2 regions of the Enterococcus sp. AZ194 genome follow, and region 1 is predicted to be linked to the other one. Evidence: a T-box and tRNA genes for the amino acid it is inferred to sense, from the RefSeq annotation. Region 1 holds a T-box; the other holds one or more tRNA genes.
The links. A T-box is a leader RNA that pairs with one kind of tRNA and senses whether it is charged. The one in region 1 lies ahead of leuS (leucine--tRNA ligase), so its partner is inferred to be a tRNA-Leu.

Region 1 (12,859 bases):
AATTTGCTACGATATTCACCAATTTGTTTGGCACAACAATCACTTTTCGGATTGTTTTTCCTTCGATATTGGCTTGGATAGTTTCATCTGCCATCGCTAGTTTTTCTAATTCCTCTTTTGACAAGTCACGTGCAACATTGACTTTCGCACGAACTTTTCCGTTAATTTGGAAAACAACTTCAATTTCATCTTCTACTAATTCTGCTTCATCATAGGTTGGCCACGGAACATAAGAAATGCCTTCTTTATTACCCAAAATAGCCCATAATTCTTCTCCAATGTGTGGAGCAACTGGTGCTAATAATTGAACAAAACCTTCCATGTATTCATATGGTAGAACCTCAGCCTTATACGCTTCATTTACAAAGACCATCAGCTGTGAAATCCCGGTGTTAAAATGTAAATTATTGAAATCCTCTGTCACTTTTTTGACTGTTTGATGATAAACCTTGGTCAGCTTTCCATCATTTACAGTCGTAATTCTATCGCGCATCTTGTTATTTTCATCAACTAATAGACGCCATACGCGATCTAGGAATTTGCGACTTCCTTCAAGACCATTCTCGCTCCAAGCAATCGAAGCATCTAATGGGCCCATGAACATTTCATACATCCGCAACGTATCTGCACCATATTTTTCGATTACATCATCAGGGTTCACAACATTTTTTAATGACTTGCTCATCTTCGCAGGTGCTTCTTCCAGTTCTTCACCTGTCTCAATACTCACCCAAACACCTTCACGCTTTTCGACCATATTGGTTGGCACTAACGCACCACGGCTATCACGGAAGCTTTGACCTAGAATCATACCTTGGTTATATAGTTTTTGGAACGGTTCTTTCGTTGGAACCACACCGATATCGTATAAGAATTTGTGCCAGAAGCGAGCATATAATAAATGCAATACCGCATGCTCTGCTCCGCCAATATAGATATCTACTGGCATCCAGCGTTCAAGCTTTTCAAAGTTCGCTAATTCATTTTTGTTATGTGGGTCGATAAAACGCAGATAATACCATGAGCTACCTGCCCATTGCGGCATAGTATTCGTTTCACGGCGACCTTTCATACCTGTTTTTGGATCAATCACATTTACCCAATCAGTAATATTCGCTAGTGGAGACTCACCTGTTCCACTTGGTTGAATATTTTCTGTTTTTGGCAATACTAGCGGTAATTCTGATTCTGGTACAGTTGTTGTCGTGCCATCTTCCCAATGAATCACAGGAATTGGTTCTCCCCAATAGCGTTGACGAGAGAATAACCAATCACGCAAACGATAACTCACTTCTTTTTTTCCAACCTGTTGTTCTTCTAACCAGTGATTCATCTTTTCGATTGCTTCTTCTTTACCCATACCATCAAGAAACTCTGAATTAATATGTGGGCCATCACCCACATAAGCTTCTTTGGTTACGTCGCCCCCAGCAACCACTGGAAGAATCTCAATATCAAAGGTTTTCGCAAATTCATAGTCTCGTTCATCATGCGCCGGAACGGCCATAATTGCCCCGGTTCCATAAGAAGCAAGAACATAATCGGCAATCCAAATCGGTACTTCTTTGCCATTTACCGGATTAATCGCATACGCGCCTGTAAAAACCCCTGTCTTTTCTTTCGCTAAATCGGTTCGCTTCAAATCAGATTTTTTTGAAGCTTCTTCAATGTAGGCTTCCACTGCTTCTTTTTGCTTAGACGTCGTAATCCTTTTGACTAGTTCAAGCTCAGGTGCAAGTACTGCGTAAGTTGCACCAAATAAGGTATCCGGACGGGTTGTGAATACTGTAAAGGAGTCCTCTGTCCCAGCAATCTTAAAATCGACGTTAGCACCAACTGAACGACCAATCCAGTTTCGTTGCATCTCTTTGATACTTTCTGGCCAGTCCACGGTCTCTAAGTCATCTAACAAACGGTCAGCGTACGCCGTAATTTTTAACATCCATTGACGCATTGGCTTGCGAATGACATCGTACCCCCCACGCTCACTTTTTCCATCAATAACTTCTTCATTAGAGATCACTGTTCCTAATTCAGGAACCCAGTTTACAGCGACTTCCGCTTCATAAGCCAAGCCTTTTTCATAAAGCTTTGTAAAAATCCATTGTGTCCATTTATAGTACTCAGGATCTGTCGTGTTCAGTTCACGATTCCAATCATAACTAAAACCTAACGCGTTAATTTGACGGCGGAAGGTTTCAATATTCTTTTTCGTAAATTCTGCCGGATCATTCCCTGTATCTAACGCATATTGTTCTGCAGGTAAACCAAACGCATCCCAGCCCATTGGATGTAAGACATTGTATCCTTGGCTTCGTTTGATTCGTGACAAAATATCTGTCGCAGTGTAGCCTTCTGGATGTCCTACATGTAACCCTTGTCCTGATGGGTATGGGAACATATCTAATGCATAAAATTTAGGTTTTGCTGGGTCATCATGTGTATTAAACGTATTCGTTTTGGCCCAATATTTTTGCCATTTTTTTTCTATTTCTTTGTGGTTATAACTCATGGTTCTCCTCCTTTATACTAAAAAAAGTCCTATAAAAAGAGTTTTCTCTTTTTATAGGACGTAATCTACGTGGTACCACCTACATTTACCTTTTGTACAAAAGGCCTCAAACGTCTTAACGATCGTCACCGTACCCACTTACTTATTGTTTCAGTAGGTATACGAGAAAGGCGAGTTCAAAAGCATCCATACACATTTCCACCAACCATGTGCTCTCTATCATTTCAAACTTTTTACTAATTCCTTTTTATCCGTTTATCTATTTCAATAGTTTCATACTACCAAATTTAGACAGTGAATTCAATTCTTATTTTAATTTAAGTTTTTGTCCGACATAAATCATATCTGAACTTAATTTATTTAAGGATTTTATTTTATCTACTGACAAACCATGTTTTTTTGCAATTGTCCACAAGGTATCGCCACTTTTCACTTGGTACGTATCCGCATTGGTCGTGGTATTATTTGACGCTGCGTTAGATTCCGCTGTATTCGTGTTCGTTGAGGTTCCACCCGTTTTTGAAATAATCACTTTTTGACCTGGATAGATAAAGTCGTTTTTAATGTTATTCCAGCTTCTAAAGTCGCTCATGCTAATACCGTGAGTTTTAGAAATTCCCCAGACAGAGTCACCGGATTTAACCGTATAGTACTTACTTTCTGATGAGCTGTTTCCTGTATTCGTATTTGCATTAGAAGAATTGTTTGAATTATTTGAACTTCCAGTTGAACCAGCATCATTAGATGTACTTGAACCACCTTTAACCACTAGCTTCTGTCCTGGATAAATGAAGTCATTCTTAATGTTATTCCAACTTCTTAATTGGCTCATAGTAATGCCATATTTATTCGAAATGGCCCAGACAGAGTCACCAGATTTGACGGTATAGGTTTGGCTTGTCCCAGCTGACGAATTATTCGATGAACTGTTTGATGAACCATTATTAGAAGAACTATTATTCGTATTGTTTGATGAGCTATTCGAATTAGCTGAGCCTTTTTTAACCGTTAATTTTTGACCTGGGTAGATAAAGTCATTTTTTATATTGTTCCAGCTTCTTAACTGATCCATAGTAATCCCGTATTTGTTCGAGATGGCCCAGACAGAATCACCGGATTTGACGGTATAAGTTTGGCTTGTCCCAGACGAATTATTCGACGAATTGTTTGTTGAGCCAGATGAACCACTGTTCGTATTGTTTGAATTAGAACCTGAAGCACCTTTTTTAACAATCAACTTTTGACCTGGGTAGATAAAGTCATTTTTTATATTGTTCCAGCTTCTTAATTGGCTCATACTAATGCCATATTTGTTTGAAATGGCCCAAATTGAGTCACCAGATTTAACTGTGTAGGTCTGACTCGTGTTCGATGATGAATCGTTTGAAGAACTATTGTTATCATTTGAAGAACCTGTGTTAGTATTTCCAGATGAGCTATTATTCGAACCAGTAGAAGTCCCTTTTTTAACCACTAATTTTTGACCTGGATAAATAAGATCATTCTTAATGTTATTCCAGCTTCTTAATTGGCTCATGCTAATGCCATACTTATTAGAGATTGCCCAGACAGAGTCGCCTGATTTAACTGTATAATATTGACTGGCACTAGATGAACTATTCCCCGTATTACTGTTACCAGTATTACTATTAGAATTGTTGCCAGATGAGTTATTCGAGTTGCCCGTTGAATTATTACCGGTTCCCGTTGAAGCTCCCCCATTACTGACTACTAATTTCTGGCCTGGGTAAATAAAATCATTTTTTATATTATTCCAGCTTCTCAATTGATTCATCGTAATTCCGTATTTTTGTGAAATAGCCCAAATAGAATCACCTGATTTAACCGTATAATACTGTTTGCCAGCCGTTGATCCCGTATCACCACTGTTTGAACCACCTGTATTGGTGTTTCCCGTATTTCCAGTATTTCCAGCATTTCCGTTATTCCCGGTATTTCCAGAGTTCCCTGTATTGGCACCCCCACCTGCATTCCCGGATGCTGGCGTATCGTATTTAGTTAAACCATATGTCGAAATAATTCGATTTAACTTACTCGCATAAGAAGGATCAGTTGCGTAACGACCAGTTAACCAAGCTGTCGCATCAAGATAAGAAGAGGTATTACTTTTCCATGTACCTGAATAGTAATAAACACCCGCTTGAAGAGAAACATTTCTTAAGACATAGGCATTATCGGCAAACGATTCTGCATACGAAGGATATTTCCGAAACGGCTCTTTTTTACTAACCCATCGTCCATTCAAATATTCCATCGTATCCATATAAACAGTTTGGCCATGATAGCTTCCCTTAATACCAAATAAATTGTAGTTAGGTGCCGCAGATAACCCACTCGCACCCCAACCACTTTCAACAATCGCTTGGGCAATCATAACGGAGGCGTATAGATCATTGGCACTAGCTACAGGTTGTGCATACGTAGCAATTTGAGAAATAAAAGCAGAAGTATTTGTTCGTAAGGCGACTTGGTTGGATTCAGTTGCGTGCGCTTCTAGTGGGGCAAACAATGGCGCACCGATAGAACAGCTCATCATAGCCGTTCCCATAACTGTCGCGCCCTTTTTCATCTGTTTAAAAGCAAGACGCTGTGCTTCAGCCTTGCGTCTATCTTTTCTAGGGATATAGGATTCTTTCATTTTTTTCCTCCGAGTTTTCTTCCGTTCTAATTTTAAGAGATAATTCAATTATAACTTTTCTTTTCTTTTATTAAAAGATTTTTAAGAAATAAAAGTAATTTGTAATCTCTCTGTAAACTAAAGAATAACGCTCGTTTTGTATAAATCAGAAACCTTGTTACACCGGTTGACAACAAAAGTTATTTTATTTGCTTTTCTGATTTCTATTTTTCGTTTATTACAGTGAGGTTACTGTTATTTATTAAAAGAGAATTTTTATAAAATAAGAAAAATTTTAATCTTGCATTATTGCCGCTTTTTCAAAATCAAAATAAATGATTCAACTAATTTTTCACCACTTACTAGAAATTCTCTCCTCTCTTCTTTTTCCAAATGAAAAGTGATGATATAATAGCTTCATTGTATAAATTGGAGGTTTCAATGAAAAATAAACTTTATTATCAATATGCTGGTAGTAGCTTGTTACTTATCTTTGTCTTTTTAGGTTATGTTGTGCGTTTCTATCCTTCTTGGTTAAAAGGCTTTGATCAAGCACTGACTTCTCTCGTTCGCGCACCTTACCCGAACTGGAATTCTTTTTATTTATGGATCACTAAGTTTGGCAATCCCAGCACAATGATTATCTTAACTATTGCCTTTTTATTCGTTTTGTTAGTCGGAAAACGCTATGCTGAAGCACTTTGGTTAACTCTCAACATCGGCTTGATTGGTGGCGTTGTAAATCCTTTGATTAAATTAGTTTTTGTGCGCCCACGTCCAACATTGACACACTTGGTTCATGAAACAAGCTACAGTTTTCCTAGCGGGCACTCAAACGGGAGTATGTTACTTTTTGGTACGTTAATCTTTCTAGTCCCAATAGTTGTTCAAAATAAACAAGTAAGAATCATTCTACAAATCTTACTTGGCCTACTCATCGTAACAATTGGTATCAGTCGAATTTATGCAGGTGTTCATTTTCCAAGTGACGTCTTAGGTGGCTTTTGTTTGGGACTTTCCTGGTTACTACTGACCTATCCTATTTATGAAGAAAAACGGTTTGTTTGGCGTTTCAAAAGTAAACAGCAGTAAGTTGATTCAAGAAAGAAGGATATAAACTGATGAACTTTCCTTATTCAGAAGATGGCACCAAACGTTACCACTCATGGAACTATGCTTTGCGCGAAGAATTTGGTGGCAAAATATTCAAGGTTCCTGTAGATGGTGGGTTTGATTGTCCAAACAGAGATGGTACGGTCGCACATGGTGGCTGTACCTTTTGCAGTGTTTCTGGTTCTGGTGATATGATCGTCGCCCCTGAAGAACCTTTACCGATTCAGTTTCAAAAAGAGATAGATGAAATGCATAAAAAATGGCCGAATGTGCAACAATATATTGTGTATTTCCAAAACTTTACCAATACACACGCACCTGTTGAAGTCATACGGGAACGTTTTGAACAAGTAGTTAATTTACCCGGTGTCGTAGGTATTTCTATAGGGACACGTCCCGACTGTTTACCCGATGAAGTCGTCGATTACCTAGCTGAGCTGAACCAACGTTACTATTTGTGGGTGGAGTTAGGCCTACAGTCAACCTACGAACAAACCAGTGACTTGATTAACCGAGCCCATGATTATCAAACCTATTTAGACGGTGTCAGCAAACTAAGAAAACATAATATCCGTATCTGTACCCACTTAATCAATGGCTTACCTGGAGAAACTATCGAAATGATGCGTGAAAATGTCAAACGAACAATTCTAGATTCTGATATTCAAGGAATCAAACTTCACCTACTTCATTTAATGACCAATACGCGGATGCTAAGAGATTATCAGGAAGGACGACTTCAATTAATGTCTCGAGAAGACTATGTATCTGTCATTTGCGACCAGCTAGAAATGATTCCTAAAGAAATCATTATTCACCGCTTAACTGGAGATGCACCTTGGGACTCGTTGGTTGGGCCGATGTGGAGCTTGAAAAAATGGGAAGTTTTAAATGCCATTGATGCAGAATTAATTCGAAGAGACTCCTACCAAGGAAAATTTGATGTACGACAAAAGGAGCGGGTCTAATGTTGCAAACTGCCTTACATTACAGCCATACCTTACTAAAAGAAATCCTTCAACCAGGAGACATTGCCGTTGATGCAACCATGGGTAACGGCTTTGACACCTTATTTATGGCAGAGCTAGTAGGAAAAACTGGACACGTCTATAGCTTTGACGTTCAAGAACAAGCCCTGAACACAACGCAAGAAAAATTGCTGGAAGCAGACTTATCTACTCGTGCCCACCTTTACCTACAAGGGCACGAAACAATAGGTATGATTTTACCTAGGGAAACACCCATAAAGGCTGCTGTTTTCAATCTAGGTTACCTACCTAAAAGTGATAAATCGATCATTACTTTGCCCACCACGACCAAGATAGCTATGGACGAAATTCTCCTTCGTTTGGCCCCAAGAGGACGCTTGATTTTGGTCGCCTACTATGGTCACGTTGGCGGCGTGGAAGAACTAACTATGGTCAGAGACTACTGTGAAAGATTACCACAAGAACAATTCAGTGTCTTAAACTACCAATTTATCAATCAAAAAAATCAACCACCCATCCTTTTTTGTATCGAGAGAAAAAAGAACTAAACATAAAATCCAACACCTGAAAAAAAGGCGTTGGATTTTTTGAAGTTTGTTTAACTAATGCTCGTTTAATTTTTCTATCTATAATAGATATTTTAAAACCAAGGCCGAAATAAAAATGACTAAGGTAATAATCAAATAAACTCGACTTCCTGCTCGAATTTTATCTGACTCCAAATCTGTCCCTTTAATTGTTCCTGCTTCAATTGATACTCCTTCCTCTTCTCTTTTAGCATTTGACTAATTTCCATTTATCTTCACCTACAATCTACTATTTTCACTACCTACTTCTCAATCCAATATATGGCACTCTATCGAAAAAGTCGATAGCAAATCATTGCTCCTATTGATTAAACAGGCTTTCTTCCGCTCCGCCTCATCAGATACAAAACAAAGTCTTCCCCTTTGTTTTACCGTAAGTGCCTAATAACTAGGTATCTATAATCAAGCGACACCTCCGGGTATACTTGGCTTATCAAGTAAATTGGAGGTGTTTGTTTGACCAAGACAAACGAAATTGTACCCATTCAGATTCATACACAGCCAGACCAGAAACAAAATCAGAAAGTAGTGAGTGCGAAGCTAGCTGCACGAATAAAAAGAAAAGATGGCTCTGAGATACATCTATATAATGGTATCAGTAGTTATATTCTTGCCGCAGTGCTTAGGGAGTTGAGATGACGTGCTTCTTGATTTCACTAAAGTAAAGAACTTGTATATCGTCACTGGGAAAACAGACCTTCGTCGTGGAATTGACGGATTGGCGAGTCTCATCCAACAAGAGTACGAGCTAGATGTTTATTCAGATGCCCTCTTCCTTTTTTGCGGTAATCGATGTGATCGTTTCAAAATTTTGTATTGGGATGGTGACGGCTTCCTCTTATGTTATAAAAGGATTCAAGATGGCCGACTCAAGTGGCCTAGAAAAAAAGAAGAGGTTCGACAACTAACTAGTCAACAAATTCGTTGGTTATTTGAAGGGTTGGACATCGATCAACCCAGGGCGATAAAGCCAGGGAAAAGAGGCCAATTCTAATAGATAAAAACCGTAATAAACATTGATTTAATGCGGTTTTTATCTGTTTTTTTGTTCTGAAAAATGGTATAATAAAGGGAAGAAAAATAGATAGAATGGTGGTGGATTTTTTTGGATATATCGACAGATGTAAGTTCAACAAATAACGTTGAGATTGATGTAAATGTCTTACTTGAACTTTTAAAAAATCAGACTGAAACGATTGATTCTCTAAAGAAAACCAACCAAGCATTAACCACCGAAATTCAACTACTGAATGAAAAACTCAACTACTTTATGAATCGCCAATTCGGGCGCTCAAAGGAAACTATTTCCTCAGATGTTAGTGGTCAATTAAATTTATTCACAGAGGAACTCGAAGAGGCCTCTATATTTACCGTACCCAAAGAAGAAAAACCGGCCCCTGAAAAAAAGTCTAAAAGGAAGAGTGGCCAAAAAGCTGAGAAAATCGCGCACCTTCCTTTAACTGAAATACACCATGAACTTCCACAAGAAGAACGTTCTTGTGAACATTGTGGTACTCAAATGATTGATATCGGTACAACAAAATTACGTGAAGAGGTCCGATTCCATCAAGCAATGTTGGATCGATTGGCTCACATTCAACACACTTATTGTTGTAAGGCATGTGAAAAGGCAGATGTTTCTTCCTATAAGAAGGCACCTGTTCCTAAACCAGTCGTCCCAAATAGTTTAGGCTCAAACAGTATTATTGCGGAAACAATCCGTCTAAAATTCGGTCAAAAAAGTCCAGCGAATCGCCAAGAAATTTATTGGCGAGAAACACTCGGACTCGATATCTCACGCGATAATATGACAAACTGGCATATCAAAGCTTGTCATCATGCGTTAGATCCGGTTGCCGAACGATTCAAACATTATTTGAATCAAGAAGAGATTCTTCATGCAGACGAGACGAGCTATCAAGTGATTCAGAGTAAAAAAGCAAAAACCTATTACTGGCTCTTCTCAACCGGGAAACATAGTGCACAGCCTATTGCCTATTACCATCATGCAGAGTCTAAATCTGGGACAGTACCGAAAGAGTTTTTGTCTGACTTTAAGGGGTATCTTCATTGTGATGGCTATGCAGGGTATAATTATGTAACGGATGTGAAGCTCGTCTATTGCCTTGCGCACGCACGTCGAAAGTTTTTTGAAGCCATCCCCAAAAATAGTAAGGCGAAACAAACACCAGCAGTTGTCGCCGTGAAGATGCTTGACATCTGGTTCGAGCTAGAACGCAAATGGAAGGAAGTCACCATTGAGGAACGTTTTGATAAGCGTCAAGGTTATCTGAAGCCATTGGTGAACAACTTTTATGAATGGCTAGATACGTTCGTTGCGGTCCCAAAATCGAAGCTAGAGAATGCCGTTGAGTATGTACGGAAGATACGAAGCGGATTTGAGCGAATCTTTGAGGATGGACGATTGGAATTAAGTAATAATTTGGCCGAGCGTCATATAAAAGAGCTGGTGATTGGGCGAAAAAATTACATGCATTCCTGTAGCTTGGAAGGCGCACGAACATCAGGCGTTATTTTGAGTATCTATCGAACGGCAGTAGCCAATGGTCTCGACCCGATTCGATATATAGAATTCCTATTTGATCGAGTACCAAATATGGAAACTCAATCAGATGAAGGGTTGGACGCCTTACTTCCCTGGAAACCAGATGTTCAAGCATTATGTAGAACTACTTATAAACAGACCAAATAACCTAAGCTTAGTATAAGGCTTGGGCTATTTGGCGTGTAGGTACTATTTTATTAGGCACTTACGTTTTACCTAGGTATTTCTAGGTACTCATAAAATCATTACCTGCTTAAGGGGACTGATGATAGTTTTGAAATAATCTGGAAAATACAATTCTCTAAAACTAACATTTTGTTTTCCCCCCCTCAACTATTTTGCAACAAAAAGGAGCACCCCTTCACTGAAGGTTTACTCCATTCTCTACACTTAACTAATCTAATTTCCATCGCCTGCGTTTAAACTAATTATCATTATCTATTTTAAATAGCGTCAGCTACTCTCTAAGCAAGAGCTGGTACTTTGCAAAATGTGTTCCTTCTGGATATAAGAAACTAAAATAAACCGGCTTATTTTCGTAATTTATAAACTCTTGATTTTTTGAGAAATTAATCTTGATGTTCAGCTCTTTTGGTAGTGTCAGCTTGTCCCAATCTATAGACGTTCCATCCGAATTTTTCACATAAAAAGCAGAAACTCGATCACGATAAGGTACGTCTAACCACATATTTTCATAAAAATAAAGACTATCTTTTTTGAATCCATATGAATTTGGTTCAAGCAATTTGACTGTAAGTGATAACTCCGCATAAAATGTATTATTTTTCACCCAAGTCTTTTTGTCTTTAACTGTAAATTGAATTTTATCTGTTTTTACGGTTTCTTTTTCTTGAATAGGGACCACCGTCACCAATGCTTGTGTCTGATACTCTTTATTAAGAGCTGAATATCTCCAACCTCCAACAAAGAGAATAAGCATAAGGAAGGTGAAAATGACAAAATAACGAGCGCGTTTATTCTTCACTCAAGATTCCTTCCCTCATATAGAATTTGTGCGTCGATAATTCCTCGATAAACAGACTATCATGCGACGCGATAATGAAGGTAACACCTTTTTTATTTAACTGCTGAACAAACACAATTAAATTTGCTAAACTTTCTTTATCCAAAGCATTGGTTGGTTCGTCCAAAATAATTAATGGGTGTGCACCCAACATCGCTTGTGCAATCCCCAATTTTTGTTTCATTCCCAAAGAAAAACTTTTTACTTTTTTGTCTTTCACATTTGCTAGATCCACTCTTTTTAATAACTCAATAATATCGACTGGTTCAATCCCTTCCTGCAATAACGCCAGTAGTTCAAGATTCTTAAAGGCACTAAGGTTTGTTATAATACTAGGGTTTTCAATTAAAACACCTGCTTTTATCGGATAGGTTTCGCTTAGTAGAACTTCTTTTTCATCTACAAAAATCGTTCCTTCTACCTTGATTAAACCTAATATCGCCTTTAACAAGACTGTCTTACCCGACCCATTTATTCCTTCCAATGTCGCAATCTCCCCACGATTAATCGAAAGAGAAACATCATTTAAGATGGTTTGATTTTTAATCTTTTTTGTTACATTCTTTACCTCAATAAAATGCATAATAATCGCTGCCCTCATTTCCTAATAAAATTCTTTGTTCCGAAAGAAAAAATAATATAAAATCGTCACTAACATAATTAAACCAATCAGAAAACTTGTATATAGACTTGTATTTTCTTGATATCTGGCCAACATCGTCATATTTAATGGATTTATTTGTAAAGAAAGATACGGCGTCAAGACTAATAAAAAGGTCGGAATAATTAAGCTCAATGCCTGACTAATCAATGAAAATAGTGCACTGATTAAAAGAAGTAAACTACTATTTAAAAACAGTTCAAAAAATAGTTTTTTTATAACCACACTATTTTGAACACCTTCTACCAAATGAATGGTATTGTTCTCAGAAAAATGAAAAACCAATAACATGAGCACTCCTGTAGTCAAAACATAAGAAAGAGCTACAAAGAGGAGACAAACTAGATTAACAAGAAAAAAATGCAGCTTTGAAAATTGATAGCCTCTCAATAGAACCATTCGATTACGCCATAACTCAATGAGCGAATTACCCACGATTACTATAGGGATGAATAAATAAATGAACCAGAGAACTGGTAAGCGAATAGGCACAGATTGACTCACTATCAGAGGTGTTCCTTGAAACATCAAACGAAATATCGACAGCTTGGGATGATGACTGAATTGAACCCCTATAGTTATAATCGTTATAAACATCAATAGGAGCCAGCCTTTCATTCGTACATGTAGTAGCTGATAAAAATAATGTAGTTGGCTAATTAATAAGACTCTCATAAGAACTCCTTATTTGAAATAATCATGTGTATTGATGAGACAAGGACAATACTTGCCGCTGATAAGAGAAGCATGTTCAAACAAGCACGGCTCT
Region 2 (12,859 bases), 1.9 Mb from region 1:
GAGGATTTATACGAAGCTGCTAAAATGGATGGAGCTAATGCGCTTCAACGTTTTAAAAATATCACGTTACCAGCGATTTTCTTAGTTGCAGCACCGACATTTGTGACACAATATACGGGAAACTTTAATAACTTTTCAATGATTTATCTATTTAATAATGGTGGCCCTGGAAGCTTAGGTGGTGGAGCTGGTTCAACCGATATTTTGATTTCCTGGATTTACAAACTAACAACAGGTGGTTCACCACAATATTCTGTGGCTTCTGCGATTACCTTAATTATTTCGTTTATCGTTATTTCTGTGTCGTTGGTTGTCTTTAAACGAACAAATGCATTTAATATGGAGGATTAGACATGAAAAAAAATAGTTCAGAAAAACGCAAGAAATTCTTAACCAAATTTTTTACCTATTTATTTCTTGTCGTCTTATCAATCGTTATTATCTACCCGTTATTAATTACGGCAACTTCCGCTTTTAAGCCAGGAAATCTGATTGCCTTTAAGCTAGACTTTAACACGCAATGGACCTTAGAAAATTTTTCTCGTTTGTTTAATGAGACACTTTATGGAGAATGGTACAAGAATACGCTATTAGTAGCTATTTCCACAATGGTCTTTCAAGTTATCATTGTCACACTTGCAGGTTACACGTATAGTCGTTACCGGTTTGCAGGACGGAAGAAGAGTTTGATGTTCTTTTTGATTATTCAAATGGTGCCTACGATGGCGGCTTTAACGGCTTTTTATGTGATGGCAGTGTTAACTAATGGACTTGACCAATACTGGTTCTTGACTTTGATTTATATTGGTGGCGGAATCCCGATGAATACTTGGCTTATGAAGGGCTACTTTGATACAGTGCCAATCGATTTAGATGAGTCAGCAAAACTGGATGGTGCAGGCCACTTCCGAATTTTTGCACAAATAGTGTTACCCTTAGTTCGGCCAATGGTGGCGGTTCAAGCACTGTGGGCATTCATGGGGCCGTTCGGAGACTTCATGTTGGCCCGTTTCTTATTAAGAACGCCAGAGCGATTAACTGTCGCAGTCGGCTTACAAACATTTATTAATGATGCTAGAAATCAACGGGTGGCTTTATTTGCGGCTGGTGCGATTTTAATTGCTTTGCCGATTTCAGTATTATTCTTCTTTTTACAAAAACACTTTGTGACTGGATTAACTTCGGGTGGAACAAAGGGCTAGAAAGGTTGATTTTCTTTGAAAACAGACGGATTTCCAATCAATTATTTTCAATCAATTCTCTCACCACAAAAGATTTTTAATTTTCGAAAACAATTTAATTGGTTTCAATTACTTGTTCTTTATCTATTTTTGACAGCCTTGTTAGTGATTCCAGCGACGCTTTCTTTTGCAGGGATGAAAACAATCGATGAGACTCAGTTTATGCCTCATGTGAAAGATCTGTTAACAGCACAGGTGGCACGTGAGGTTCAGCAGCTGTCTGTTGAAAAGGGCCAGTTGAAGGAATTACAGACGAAAGTTTTTGAAACGACTAAGACAGAGATAGGTACAGGGATTATCGGTACAAACTTATCGGAAGAACAAGTGAATGAAACGGAGTATAGTCTAAATTTTCAAGAAAATAAGTGGCAAATTCGCGAGCGTATAGATGGGAAATCGTACACCTATCAGATGAACTATTCCAATAAGTTTGCTCCTGAAAAGGTGACGAGCCAGGAAATGTTACAAAAAGTAATTAATGAAGAATTTGTTCGTAATAATCGTTCGTCGTTGATTTTAACGATGAGTGTGACAACAACCTTCTTGTTATTTATGATGAACCTTTTACTTGTCTTAGGTGCGGCCTTTTTCCTTTGGTTAACCAAAAAAAGTCGCTTATCTTCCATCGAATCTTATACTGAAAGCTTGAGTATGGTTTTGATGAGCATGGGGGCTAGTTCAATTATTGCGCTGTTGGTTGGGCTTGTTCATTTTGATATTACTGTGATGATTGGGATTCAGTCATTTGGCCTAATTGTGATGTTATTTGCTAGTTATGTAAAAACACGTTTTAAAGAGAAACGAGAAAGTGGGGCACAACCAGATGTACAAACGACTTTTTGATATAGATCCATGGAAAATCGCGACTCATTCGCTTGATAGAGAAAATAAACGCTTGATGGAGAGTTTAACTTCCATTGGTAATGGTTACATGGGAATGCGTGGCATGTTTGAAGAGACTTATACTGGCGATACGCACCAAGGAACGTATCTTGCAGGGGTTTGGTTTCCAGATAAGACTCGCGTTGGTTGGTGGAAAAACGGCTATCCTGATTATTTTGGAAAAGTCATTAATGCCACGAATTTTATCGGGGTGAAGATTGTGGTAAACAATCAAGAACTCGATTTGGCCAAACAAGAAGTGAACGATTTTTACGTGGAATTAGATATGAAGAACGGCTTGTTAAGTCGGACGTTTATTTATCAAACAGCCGAAACCAAAATCAAATTTACTTTTGAACGGTTTGTCAGCATTGTTCAACGAGAGCTTGCTTTTATTCGTTTGACGATGACTGTTTTAGAAGGTACGCCAAAGCTTTCTGTTAGCTCATTAGTTGATGGTCAAGTAAAAAACGAAGACAGTAACTACGAAGAGATGTTTTGGCTTGAAAAAAATCGTCAGCTTTTAGGGGACGTGCAAGCTTTAACGGTACAAACAATTGAGAATCCTTTTGAAGTTCCTCAATTTAGCGTGACTACAGCAATAAAAAATCTTGGAGACTTACCAAATGGTCAAGAGATTCAAGCACCTTTATTAGTTGGTCAGACATATGAGTGGCAGGCTGAAAAGAGAAGTTATTCATTAGAGAAAATGGTAGCTGTAGTAACTAGCCGAGATGTGGCGGAAGAAAAACAAGTGATAAAAGCGACAGAATTGCTAGAAGTAGCTGGCAATAAAAATTTTGATCAACACTTACAAGAGCAAACGGCTGCTTGGCAAAAACGCTGGAATCGTGCAGATGTTCAAATTAAAGGTGACGCCGAAGCACAACAAGGAATTCGTTTTAATTTGTTCCAATTGTTCTCAACCTATTATGGCGAAGATGAACGATTGAATGTTGGCCCTAAAGGTTTTACGGGAGAAAAATATGGTGGAGCAACTTATTGGGATACAGAAGCTTATATTGTGCCAATGTATTTGTCTGTTGCAGATGCTTCCGTGACCAAACGATTGTTAGAATATCGATATGACCAGCTTCCCGGAGCGTTTATCAATGCGCAACGTCAAGGGCTTAAAGGAGCGTTATACCCAATGGTGACCTTCACAGGAGTGGAGTGTCATAATGAGTGGGAGATTACCTTTGAGGAAATCCATAGAAATGGGTCGATTGCCTATGCTATCTATAACTATACGAACTATACAGGAGATAGAAGCTATATTGATTCTGACGGGATTAAGGTGTTAGTTTCAATTGCTCGTTTTTGGGCAGACCGTGTGCACTACTCCAAACGTCATAAGGCCTATATGATTCATGGTGTGACAGGGCCAAATGAGTATGAAAATAATGTCAATAACAACTGGTACACCAACACGATTGCCGCTTGGGTACTACGGTATACGCTGGAAAACTATGAATTGGCTCAAGCAGAATCAAAAGCGCAGCTGCAGGTCACAGAAGAGGAAAAAGCGCAGTGGCAAGAAATCGCTGCTCATATGTATCTGCCAAAAGATGATGACTTAGGTGTGTTTGTTCAACATGATACATTTTTGGATAAAGAATTGATGTCTGCGGCAGATTTACCAGAAAGCGCGCGACCGCTGAATCAAAATTGGTCATGGGATCATATTTTGCGGAGCTGTTTTATTAAACAAGCGGATGTCCTGCAAGGGATTTATTACTTTGGTCATGAATATACATTAGAAGAAAAAGAACGAAATTTTGATTTTTATGAGCCAATGACGGTACATGAATCCTCATTGTCGCCGTGTGTTCATTCAATTTTAGCGGCTGAATTGGGCAAAGAAGAGAAGGCGGTAGAGCTGTATGCAAGAACCGCTCGCTTAGATTTGGACAACTATAATAATGACACAGAAGATGGTCTTCATGTTACCTCTATGAGCGGGAGCTGGTTAGCGATTGTTCAAGGTTTTGCTGGGATGCGAACATTTGGTGGCCAACTGCGATTTGCCCCGTTTTGTCCGGCGAATTGGGACGGGTATTCTTTCCCGATTGGGTATCAAGATCGTCTAATAGAGGTTAGTGTAACGAAGGAAAGCTTAATGCTTCGTTTATTAGAAGGTGAGCCGCTCGAAGTGGTTCTATTTGAGAAAACGCAGATGTTAAAAACAGTTATTGAACAAACTTTATAAGAAATGAAAGACCACTTGAAATCAGCTGATACTGGTTGGAATAGTGGTCTTTTTGGTGATTTACAAGATACTTACTGTTATTTACTATCCTCAAGCTGTATTACTTGAGTCCTTTTCAAGATGGTGGTAAGCTAAGTTTGTGAAAAAAAGTTCAGTGGGATTTACTGATAAATGATTAGGAGGAAATCAAATGAAGAAACAACTTGGAATTGCCGTGGCAAGTATCGCCGCATTATTTTTATTAGGAGCATGTAGTAGTGATAAATCGTCAAGCAGTGAGTCATCTCAAGCAGCTTCATCAAGTAGTGTTGCGAGTACAGAAAGTTCTTCAACAACTGCTTCTTCAGCTGAAGCAGTCAACTATAAAGATGGCGAATACCGTGCAGAAGCGAAAGAGTTTGACGATAAGGGTTGGAAAGAGTATGTCGTAGTGAAAATTGCGGATGGAAAAATTACAGAAGCAGAATTTAATGCAGAAGATAAAGATGGCAAACTGAAAACAGAGGATGCCGACTATAAAGAAAATATGAACAAGGTCAATAAGACATATCCTGAAAAATACATGAAGGAATTGAGCGACGCTTTAGTTGAAAAACAAAAAGCATCAGATGTAGAAGCTGTTACAGGTGCGACACATTCCTCATCAGACTTTGTGGCTTTAGCAAATGAAGCATTAAGTTATGCAGCTAAAGGAGAAGTAGGAACACACGTTGTCGATTTAAGTGAATAGTCGTTATAATGAATAAAGATAGCTTCAAGGGGGATTTCTGTTGAATTTCTTCTTGAAGTTTTTTTGATGAAGAAAAAAGCTTGTAGAAAAAATGAGGAGAGCTACGTGTGATTTCTTTTATTTTTATGAAAATTCCTTATAATATCAGTATGAAACCTATTAGAATGAGGGAATGTATGGTAAGATAATAAAAAAAGTGTATATAAAAAAGGATGACATTTATGGAGAATAACCCAAATATCAAGCGCAAACATTTTCGCTTTCCTGCGTATGACGATGAAACAGGAGTAAAATTGCCAGCTGAAAATCGCCGTGTCTTATTTGGTAATGAAGAAGATTTTATTACAGCAGAAAAATCAGGAGAGGCCGATGAACGAGGCGTTCGTCGCTCACATAAAATGACGAATGAGAAACAGGGGCACTCCATTCAGCAAAAAGAAGAGCTAGCAAAACATAGAGCTAATTTGCCAGATTATAATAAACCTAGGAAAACGGAGATTACTCCTACTGGGAAACAAAACTTATTTGGTGAACAACATAAACATGTGGCAAACTTAGCGAAAACTAGAACTGCTGAGCATCGTTCAGAGCCGATGCGTTCAACAAAAAAAAATTATTCAGGTCGTTCCTATTTCGTACCCAAATATATTCCAGCCTCAATTATTCCCGATGAACCAACGTCAACGGTTAAAGAGGATGAGTTACTAAGCTCAATGAAAAAAACAGAGCAGTCATTCTTAATGTTTGATACGGAACCAGCTGCCTTCCAAGAACGGACAGATGAGGATCCATCTGTGAAAAAGTTCAATAAACCGAAGTCAACTGAAGTCAAAATCAATCGAAAAGAGTACAAAAAGATGACTAGCCCAAAAGAAGATAATAGTAAAAAATCACGTGCTATTTTGGACCGCTCGTTAAGTGGTTTGATTGAAGAAGAAAGCACAGATTTAGAAAAAAACGGGTATTTTAAATAAAATAAGAGGAGGTTGTAAGAAGCGAAAAATGTTTCTTACAACCTTTTTAATTTTTAACTAGTGAACAAAAAAAAATTGGCGATTTAAGCTCCGTTTAAGCTCAGCGAGGTATGCTGTTTTTATCAAATGAATGGAGGGAAAGTCGATGAGATTGAAATGGTTGAAAAGTTTATTAAAAAAAGCACCTGTTTCCCGAATTGATCCATATGAAGTAGACAACGAATTTATGCTGGTAAAGGATTTTCCGAATACGGATAAGAAATAAAAAAAAGGACACATAATTGCAGCTGGAACAGAGCAGAAATGACTCGGTTTAGCTGGCAATTATGTGTTTTATTGATTGTACACCCGTGGAAAACGTGAATGAACCCTATTTGTGTTAAAGTTGAATTACTCAAAACAACACACAAAAAAAGCTCATTCTATTCTAGCGTGAAATCAACAGAAATTTATTGAGCAAAGCGAGAAATTATTAATTTTTGTCATTAATTGACTCAAGGGGGATCAAACCCCACGAAAAAGTTCATTGCAGACATGATTTACGGTATCGCAAAAAAATAAATCACCTCTTCTCTCTGAAATTAGTCGTGCCTTTGAGGAAGAGATTGACCTGCTTTCGACAATTAAATGGTTAAGTCGAAATGTAAAAGAATTTGAGGACTATGCAAAACTTTATGCCAACTATACAGCTATTATGAAATAGTATTTGAAAGACGATATGTTAGTCATTGTGGACAATTCTGATATCGTCAAACCTTAGGGCGAACAACTTGAAGCCTTGCATCGTGTACATGACGGATCAAAAAGGCGGCACTGAAATAAGCTATATGGCCGCGAACATGTCAGTTGCTACCTAAAAAACGAAACACCCAATTGTGAAGGTCCAAAATTTGTCCGTTTTAAAGTACAAGGAAGTGATAAAGGTAACTATGACTGGTGCCAGCATCGTCATGTTATTTAATTAGAAACACATTAAAATATAAGTGGAATCCCATATTGAATAGATATAATTAAGTGTCCACAAAAAACGATTCAGGAGGAAAAACATTATGAAAAGTTTAAAGATTTCATAATTGTTTTGTTACCTGGCAACATTGATTATGGCGGTCAGTCCATTCATATTTTCTGGAGTTGTTGTTCAAGCATTTGAAATGTCTGGAAATCATTCAAGTATCATGAAGAGTTCTGCAGTAACTATTCCTAACCTAGCAGATGCAGAAACTATTTATCAAGATAAAGATGGTAATATCTACACGAAGAATGAAATAATTGTACAAACTGGACCACTAGATCCAAGATTACAGCCTTTTTCTTCTGCTAGTGTTATCACAGTTGGTATTTTGTGGAAGTATACTTCAAAATCTGATGGAACAAGGCTGAGGAACACTTTTAGGAATGCAGCTACTGCAGAAGGTATCTTGGGAATAATGGCGGCAATTGCAGCTGCCGGTATCGAAACTGGTCCTATAGCTTCAATACTAGCAGTTATTGCTGGACTTGGAGCCTTGGCGTTCTCTAAGCGATTTACTGAAGGCGCAAATTTGATTGCAAATCACCCTAAATCCGGTAAAATATATATGTATTTAGATCATTGCACGTATAGTAAATAAAGATTTTGAGTGAGGAGGATATTATGGATTATTTATTTGGAATCCCTATAATATTTATAATATTCTATATCACTAGTGTTGCGCAAATATAGTCAGAATAATCTGAAAACTATCTTTCGCTAAAATTTTAAAAAAAGTCGAATGCTTACGCAAGGGATGACTTTTTTTCAGAAAATTTTGGTCGTATTTAACTGAATCCTAAAAGCGTCGACAACGTATTTAGTCAAAATCACCCGGGTCTGTGGCGCTCTAACCAGATTTCTGCAGGCTCAAAACGTAGATAATGAAATGAGCGCTTTAACTGGAAAAGTGTCGCTACCGAATTCAATTCGATCTTTACCAAATAGGTTAACAGCGTCGCGATAAGGGTGAGAATCACTTGATTAATTGCACCTTGTTCGCTTCGTGAGTAAAGTTGCTTGATTGCCAGATTCTGTTTTAAATGTTTGAAAAACAGCTCAATTTGCCAACGTGCTTGATACATGTCGGCGACTTCATTTGGCGAAATATCAAAACGATTGGTAACGATTCGCAAGAGACGTTGACCTTTCGTCAAAACGGTCACAAGACGAAATCGTTCGGTGACGTGATTGTTTCCGCCGCCTAAAATGACGTGTTGATCACTGATAAGTTGACCGTCTGTTGTTTTTGGATTCACGAGTTCAATTTGTTCTAAGACTGTAATCGTCGTATTGGATTTTGTTCGTGTCACAAAGAAATAACCGTCATTGTGCAGGCGATCCAGCAGTTTGTAATCAAAATAGCCGCGATCCACAACATAGGTCGCTTCTGTTTTGTCCACTAAACATTCGAAATGATTCCGGTCATGTTCTTCGGCATTAGTAATCGTAAAATGTTCTGGGTATTGATTGGTTTTGTCCAGATAACAGAGGTTCAAATGAAGCTTGATACCTGCTTTAGTTTTCCGAAAATTTGCCCATGGAAACCGCGTCTTATTCAACGGGATCGTGGTTGAATCAACAAGTTGAAGGCTAGTTGTTTTTGAACTTGGTCGTTCTTTTGCCACTTTCTGAGCCAACTGCGCAAAGATCTCCATTAGAACTTCTTGACTGATTTCAGGAATTTTACGAGAAAGTGAACTGTAGCACAGCGAATCTATGCCTATTTCTTGGCGAAGACTTCGATCCATAAAGGATCTGTCCATTTCGAGAAAGCTTGGAAGCTCTTCATAAACGGCATGTAACAGAACTTTAATTGTGGTCGTGAAGTCCAGTTTTTTACTGTAAGAATTAAATTGTTGCATCCAATTTTTGGCTTCTTCCGATAAATTATTCAAATTTATTGAAGAAAACCATTTCTGAAATGAAGTTTTTGAGTTATACTTATCCATGTTGTGGTCCTTTTTATTGGTCTTGGATAAGTCATCCAAGAGTAGTATAAAGGATTTTTTTTTGTCTGGATAGCTTTATATCAAGTTTTAGATAGGTTGAGGAGTCTTTGCAACACTAGTGATTCTATATAATGAAAAAAAAGAGAGTCGTTTGGAAGAATCAGAGAATGGCATATACGATTCTTACAATCTCTCTTTTATTAAGTATCATCATAGTAGTTTATCTATTCTTTTGGTTCAATAATATTGTAGGTAATCAGTGAAAGAATGATGTGGACACTTTACTGGGAGTCTACTAATCTAAACTACGCATTAACCTATAAAAAAATTTGTAATGCTAGCGTAGTAACAGGCAGAGAGGGACTTCCTTCTCTGTTTTTTGGCTTTTCTGGGTGTAACAACTCAGTATAGAGATGAGCGAAGAATCCTCCTAAAATAAACCTACTGCTTAATTGTTTTTGCTAGCAATTTTTCAATAACATGAACCAACTAGGAAAAAAGTATCTCGCACAAAAGATTTTCCAAATACGGATAAAAAATAAAAGGATATAATTGCGACTAAAAAGAGTATAAACATCTCATTTTAACTGCTAACTATGTGTTTGTTTTTTTGAAAGAATAGAAGGCAGTCGGCTAGCTAACTATTGTCAAAAAGCTATTCATCCGAATTTTTGTGATGTTGCCAATAGATAAGGAGGTTTTCTGCCCAGTCCATAGCAATACCAATTATGAACCCTAAACAGATACCAAAGAGTAAGTTAAAAAAAGCTAGGCCAATCAGAATGCCTGTAAAAAGACCTAAACCAGTGTATTTTCCATCTTGATATTCAGGTTCCAAGTTAGCCACCTCCTAAGCGTAGTATAACAGAAAAATAGCCAGAGTAGCTTGACATTCACCCCGTCCATCGGTATCATTTAGAGGTGTTGATTTTGCAGATGTGGTGGAATGGCAGACACGCACGCTTGAGGGGCGTGTGGGCGAAAGCTCGTGTGGGTTCAAATCCCATCATCTGCATAATAATAGGCAGTGCGCGGATTAAATCATCGCGTGCCAAAAAGAATGGATGAATCGCTGAGTAGTGAGCGATTCATTCATTTTTTTGTATAAGTTTATCTGTAGGACAAATAGAGAGGCTGTTTTTTGTGCTCGATTTTTTACTATTCTGTTGGTTCATATTACTTTCCTATTATTTTTTGGTTATTTGTGACGCTGTTCGTGCTATTTGTTACATGTAGAAATATTATGGAAATTATTATGATAGTATTTTATTTAAGAACAAAGCTATTTCAAAAGTATAAAACTAGAAATAAATTTTATGCTAATAACTTTCTAATAAATAAAAGTATGATAATTAACATATCTACAGACGAGAAGTTAACCCATTATTAAAAACGCTACCATTTTTATTAGCTTTAGGCTATAGTAATCAATTAAAAAAATATTGAACTAAAACAGGTTATTATTAAGAGGAATGATTTGTATATGAGGACGGTGAATAATAAATTTCAAAAAGTTTAACTAATTATAATGTTTTTTTGGAGGTCGGACATATATGAATAAATCACCAAATGATTTTTTTAATTTCCAAGTGTACTCACATGAAAATGTGTGCGTAGAGGACGATTATAGTATACTAGAGACATTTTCTCAGTATAATATTAAAAAAAAAGAATAATTTACTCTTATAAACTTTTTTCTAATGAATTAGATTGTATAAAAAAAGTGCTACCAAAGAATACGTACGATTCAGAATTTAAATTTCAGACTAGATTAATGTTATGGGTATCTTCATTTCTCTATAATCGTAGTTCAGGAAGAAAAGATATTGTTCCTCTAGAACCATTAAACACTTTAACTTTTTTTAAAGGGGAAAAAGAATTAGATGTTAACTGTCAAATATTTGCAATATTTCTATCAGAAATTTATTTATATTTTGGATTTAAAAGCAGAGTAATAACTTGTTTTCCTATAGATTTACGATATTCTGACTGTCATTGTGTTACCTTAGTATATTCAAATGAATATGCTAAATGGATTTGCTTTGATCCTTCTATGAATTGCTACTGTACAGATGTTCACAATATTCCATTAAATGTGAAAGAGATAAGAGAATTTCTTATTTTAAATAAAAAAATTAAAAGTCCAATGTTACCTAGAAGGTACTCGAAAAGTTATTTGAACTATTTAGCTAAAAATTTTATACGCTTTTCATCTATCCAAAATAACTGTTTTGGTGGATATGAAAAAAATAGGCAGAGAATAGTCTATTATTTAAATCCTGTCTTACTAAACTTCAAAGATAAAACTGATGGAAAAACAAAGATCATAAATACACAAAATGATGAGGAATTTTGGTCTTGAGTCAAAGAGGAGGGTGAAATTATGTTTAAACTATCTAGGTTTAATTATCATATAAAAAATGGAGCAGGGGATCTCTTGTTATATAATTCGTTAGTAGGACAGAATAGTTTTTTAAAAATACCTATGATTGAGGCTGAAGTTGTAAACAATTTGTTAAAGAAAAAAATTTCCTATAAATCATTCTCATCAGACTTCATCGAAAAGCTTATCGAAAAAGGATATTTGATTAGAGAGAATGTAAATGAAAACGATTTATTGAGAGGGTTATACTTAGAGACGATTGGTTCAACAGAATTAGAATTAATAATTCTGCCTACACTTGAGTGTAACTTTAGATGTAAATATTGCTATGAGACATTTGAAGACGGCCAAATGTTGTCATCGGTTCAAGAAGCAGTTGTCAAATTTGTGGAAATGAATATCAATAAGTATTCTAGAGTACATGTGGAATGGTTTGGTGGTGAACCACTAGAAGGGTTACCTGTAATTGAGTATATATCAAATAAAATTATTGATATATGCAGAAAAAAGGGGAAACCTTACTCTTCTAGTATGACAACGAATGGATACTTACTTTCCGAAAAAATTTTTAGAAAATTATTAAAATATAAAATTTTAGACTATCAACTGACAATTGATGGCTTGAAAAAAATTCATGATTATCAACGGCCGTTATTAAAAGGAGATGATTCTACTTTTGATAAGATAATTGAGAACCTATTGTCAATAAAAAAAAATATAACTAGAAAAGGCTTCAACATCACTATTCGAACTAATTTTTCCAAGGAGTTAATTCAATATATTTCATTCTATAAAGAGTATTTTGCTAGTAGGTTTGGCGAGGATAACCGTTTTACTTTCTTTGCCAGACCAGTAATGGATTGGGGAGGAGAACAAATCAAATCTTTTGAAGGTCACATCTACCAAGAAAATAAGATGATTCATAATATATATAATAATATCATTAATTCATCCGATAAACTTAGATATACTTTTGGAGAGTTTTTGAATCCTTGTGGAGGGGTTTGTTATGCATCAAAAAAAAATAGTTTTGTTATTGCTCCAAATGGTCTTGTTTACAAATGTACATTAGATTTTGTGACAAATCCAGAAGCTAAAATTGGAAAATTGATTGATAATGGAATTATGCAAATTGATGGAAATAAAGCTGCAAGTTGGATTACTCATTCTGAAGTATGTAATGAATTTGAGACCTGTTTTTTTGCTCCAAATTGTTTAGGTGAGCCTTGTCCTGCTCGTAGAGTATTGAGAAAAGATCAAAAAGTAAAATGTCCATTAGAGAAAGTGGCATTAAAGGATACACTATTACTTTTAGATGTAGAAAATAACGTATTTGAAAGGATTTCAATAGGTAATGGCGAATAAAGGCGAGATTATACAAGCACTGGGAAATGTAGGAATCACTATTAGAAATGAATCAAGTGACGTGGATATCAGAGAGTATATTAATGATTCTTTACAATATATGTTAGCTCTAGT

Region 2: it encodes a tRNA-Leu, which carries the amino acid that the T-box ahead of leuS (leucine--tRNA ligase) is inferred to sense. The anticodon was not compared.

What each region holds. Positions count from the first base shown of each region.
Region 1 covers NZ_JBIOQR010000001.1:3,848,683-3,861,541, forward strand. The annotation lists gene leuS (leucine--tRNA ligase) at 1-2,512, opposite strand, end outside; T-box leader at 2,564-2,773, opposite strand; gene IGI37_RS17835 (LysM peptidoglycan-binding domain-containing protein) at 2,820-5,171, opposite strand; gene IGI37_RS17840 (phosphatase PAP2 family protein) at 5,592-6,242, shown strand; gene IGI37_RS17845 (TIGR01212 family radical SAM protein) at 6,272-7,231, shown strand; gene IGI37_RS17850 (class I SAM-dependent methyltransferase) at 7,231-7,800, shown strand; gene IGI37_RS17855 (hypothetical protein) at 8,296-8,478, shown strand; gene tnpB (IS66 family insertion sequence element accessory protein TnpB) at 8,480-8,833, shown strand; gene tnpC (IS66 family transposase) at 8,951-10,552, shown strand; gene IGI37_RS17870 (hypothetical protein) at 10,863-11,390, opposite strand; gene IGI37_RS17875 (ATP-binding cassette domain-containing protein) at 11,380-12,012, opposite strand; gene IGI37_RS17880 (hypothetical protein) at 12,034-12,765, opposite strand; gene IGI37_RS17885 (hypothetical protein) at 12,762-12,859, opposite strand, start outside.
Region 2 covers NZ_JBIOQR010000001.1:1,941,313-1,954,171, reverse strand. The annotation lists gene IGI37_RS09040 (ABC transporter permease subunit) at 1-351, shown strand, start outside; gene IGI37_RS09035 (sugar ABC transporter permease) at 354-1,202, shown strand; gene IGI37_RS09030 (DUF1189 family protein) at 1,218-2,084, shown strand; gene IGI37_RS09025 (glycoside hydrolase family 65 protein) at 2,065-4,332, shown strand; gene IGI37_RS09020 (FMN-binding protein) at 4,523-5,062, shown strand; gene IGI37_RS09015 (hypothetical protein) at 5,284-6,036, shown strand; gene IGI37_RS09010 (hypothetical protein) at 7,137-7,646, shown strand; gene IGI37_RS09005 (IS4 family transposase) at 7,876-8,997, opposite strand; gene IGI37_RS09000 (hypothetical protein) at 9,653-9,835, opposite strand; tRNA gene IGI37_RS08995 (tRNA-Leu) at 9,930-10,012, shown strand; gene IGI37_RS08990 (hypothetical protein) at 10,772-11,359, shown strand; gene IGI37_RS08985 (radical SAM protein) at 11,381-12,745, shown strand; gene IGI37_RS08980 (hypothetical protein) at 12,735-12,859, shown strand, end outside.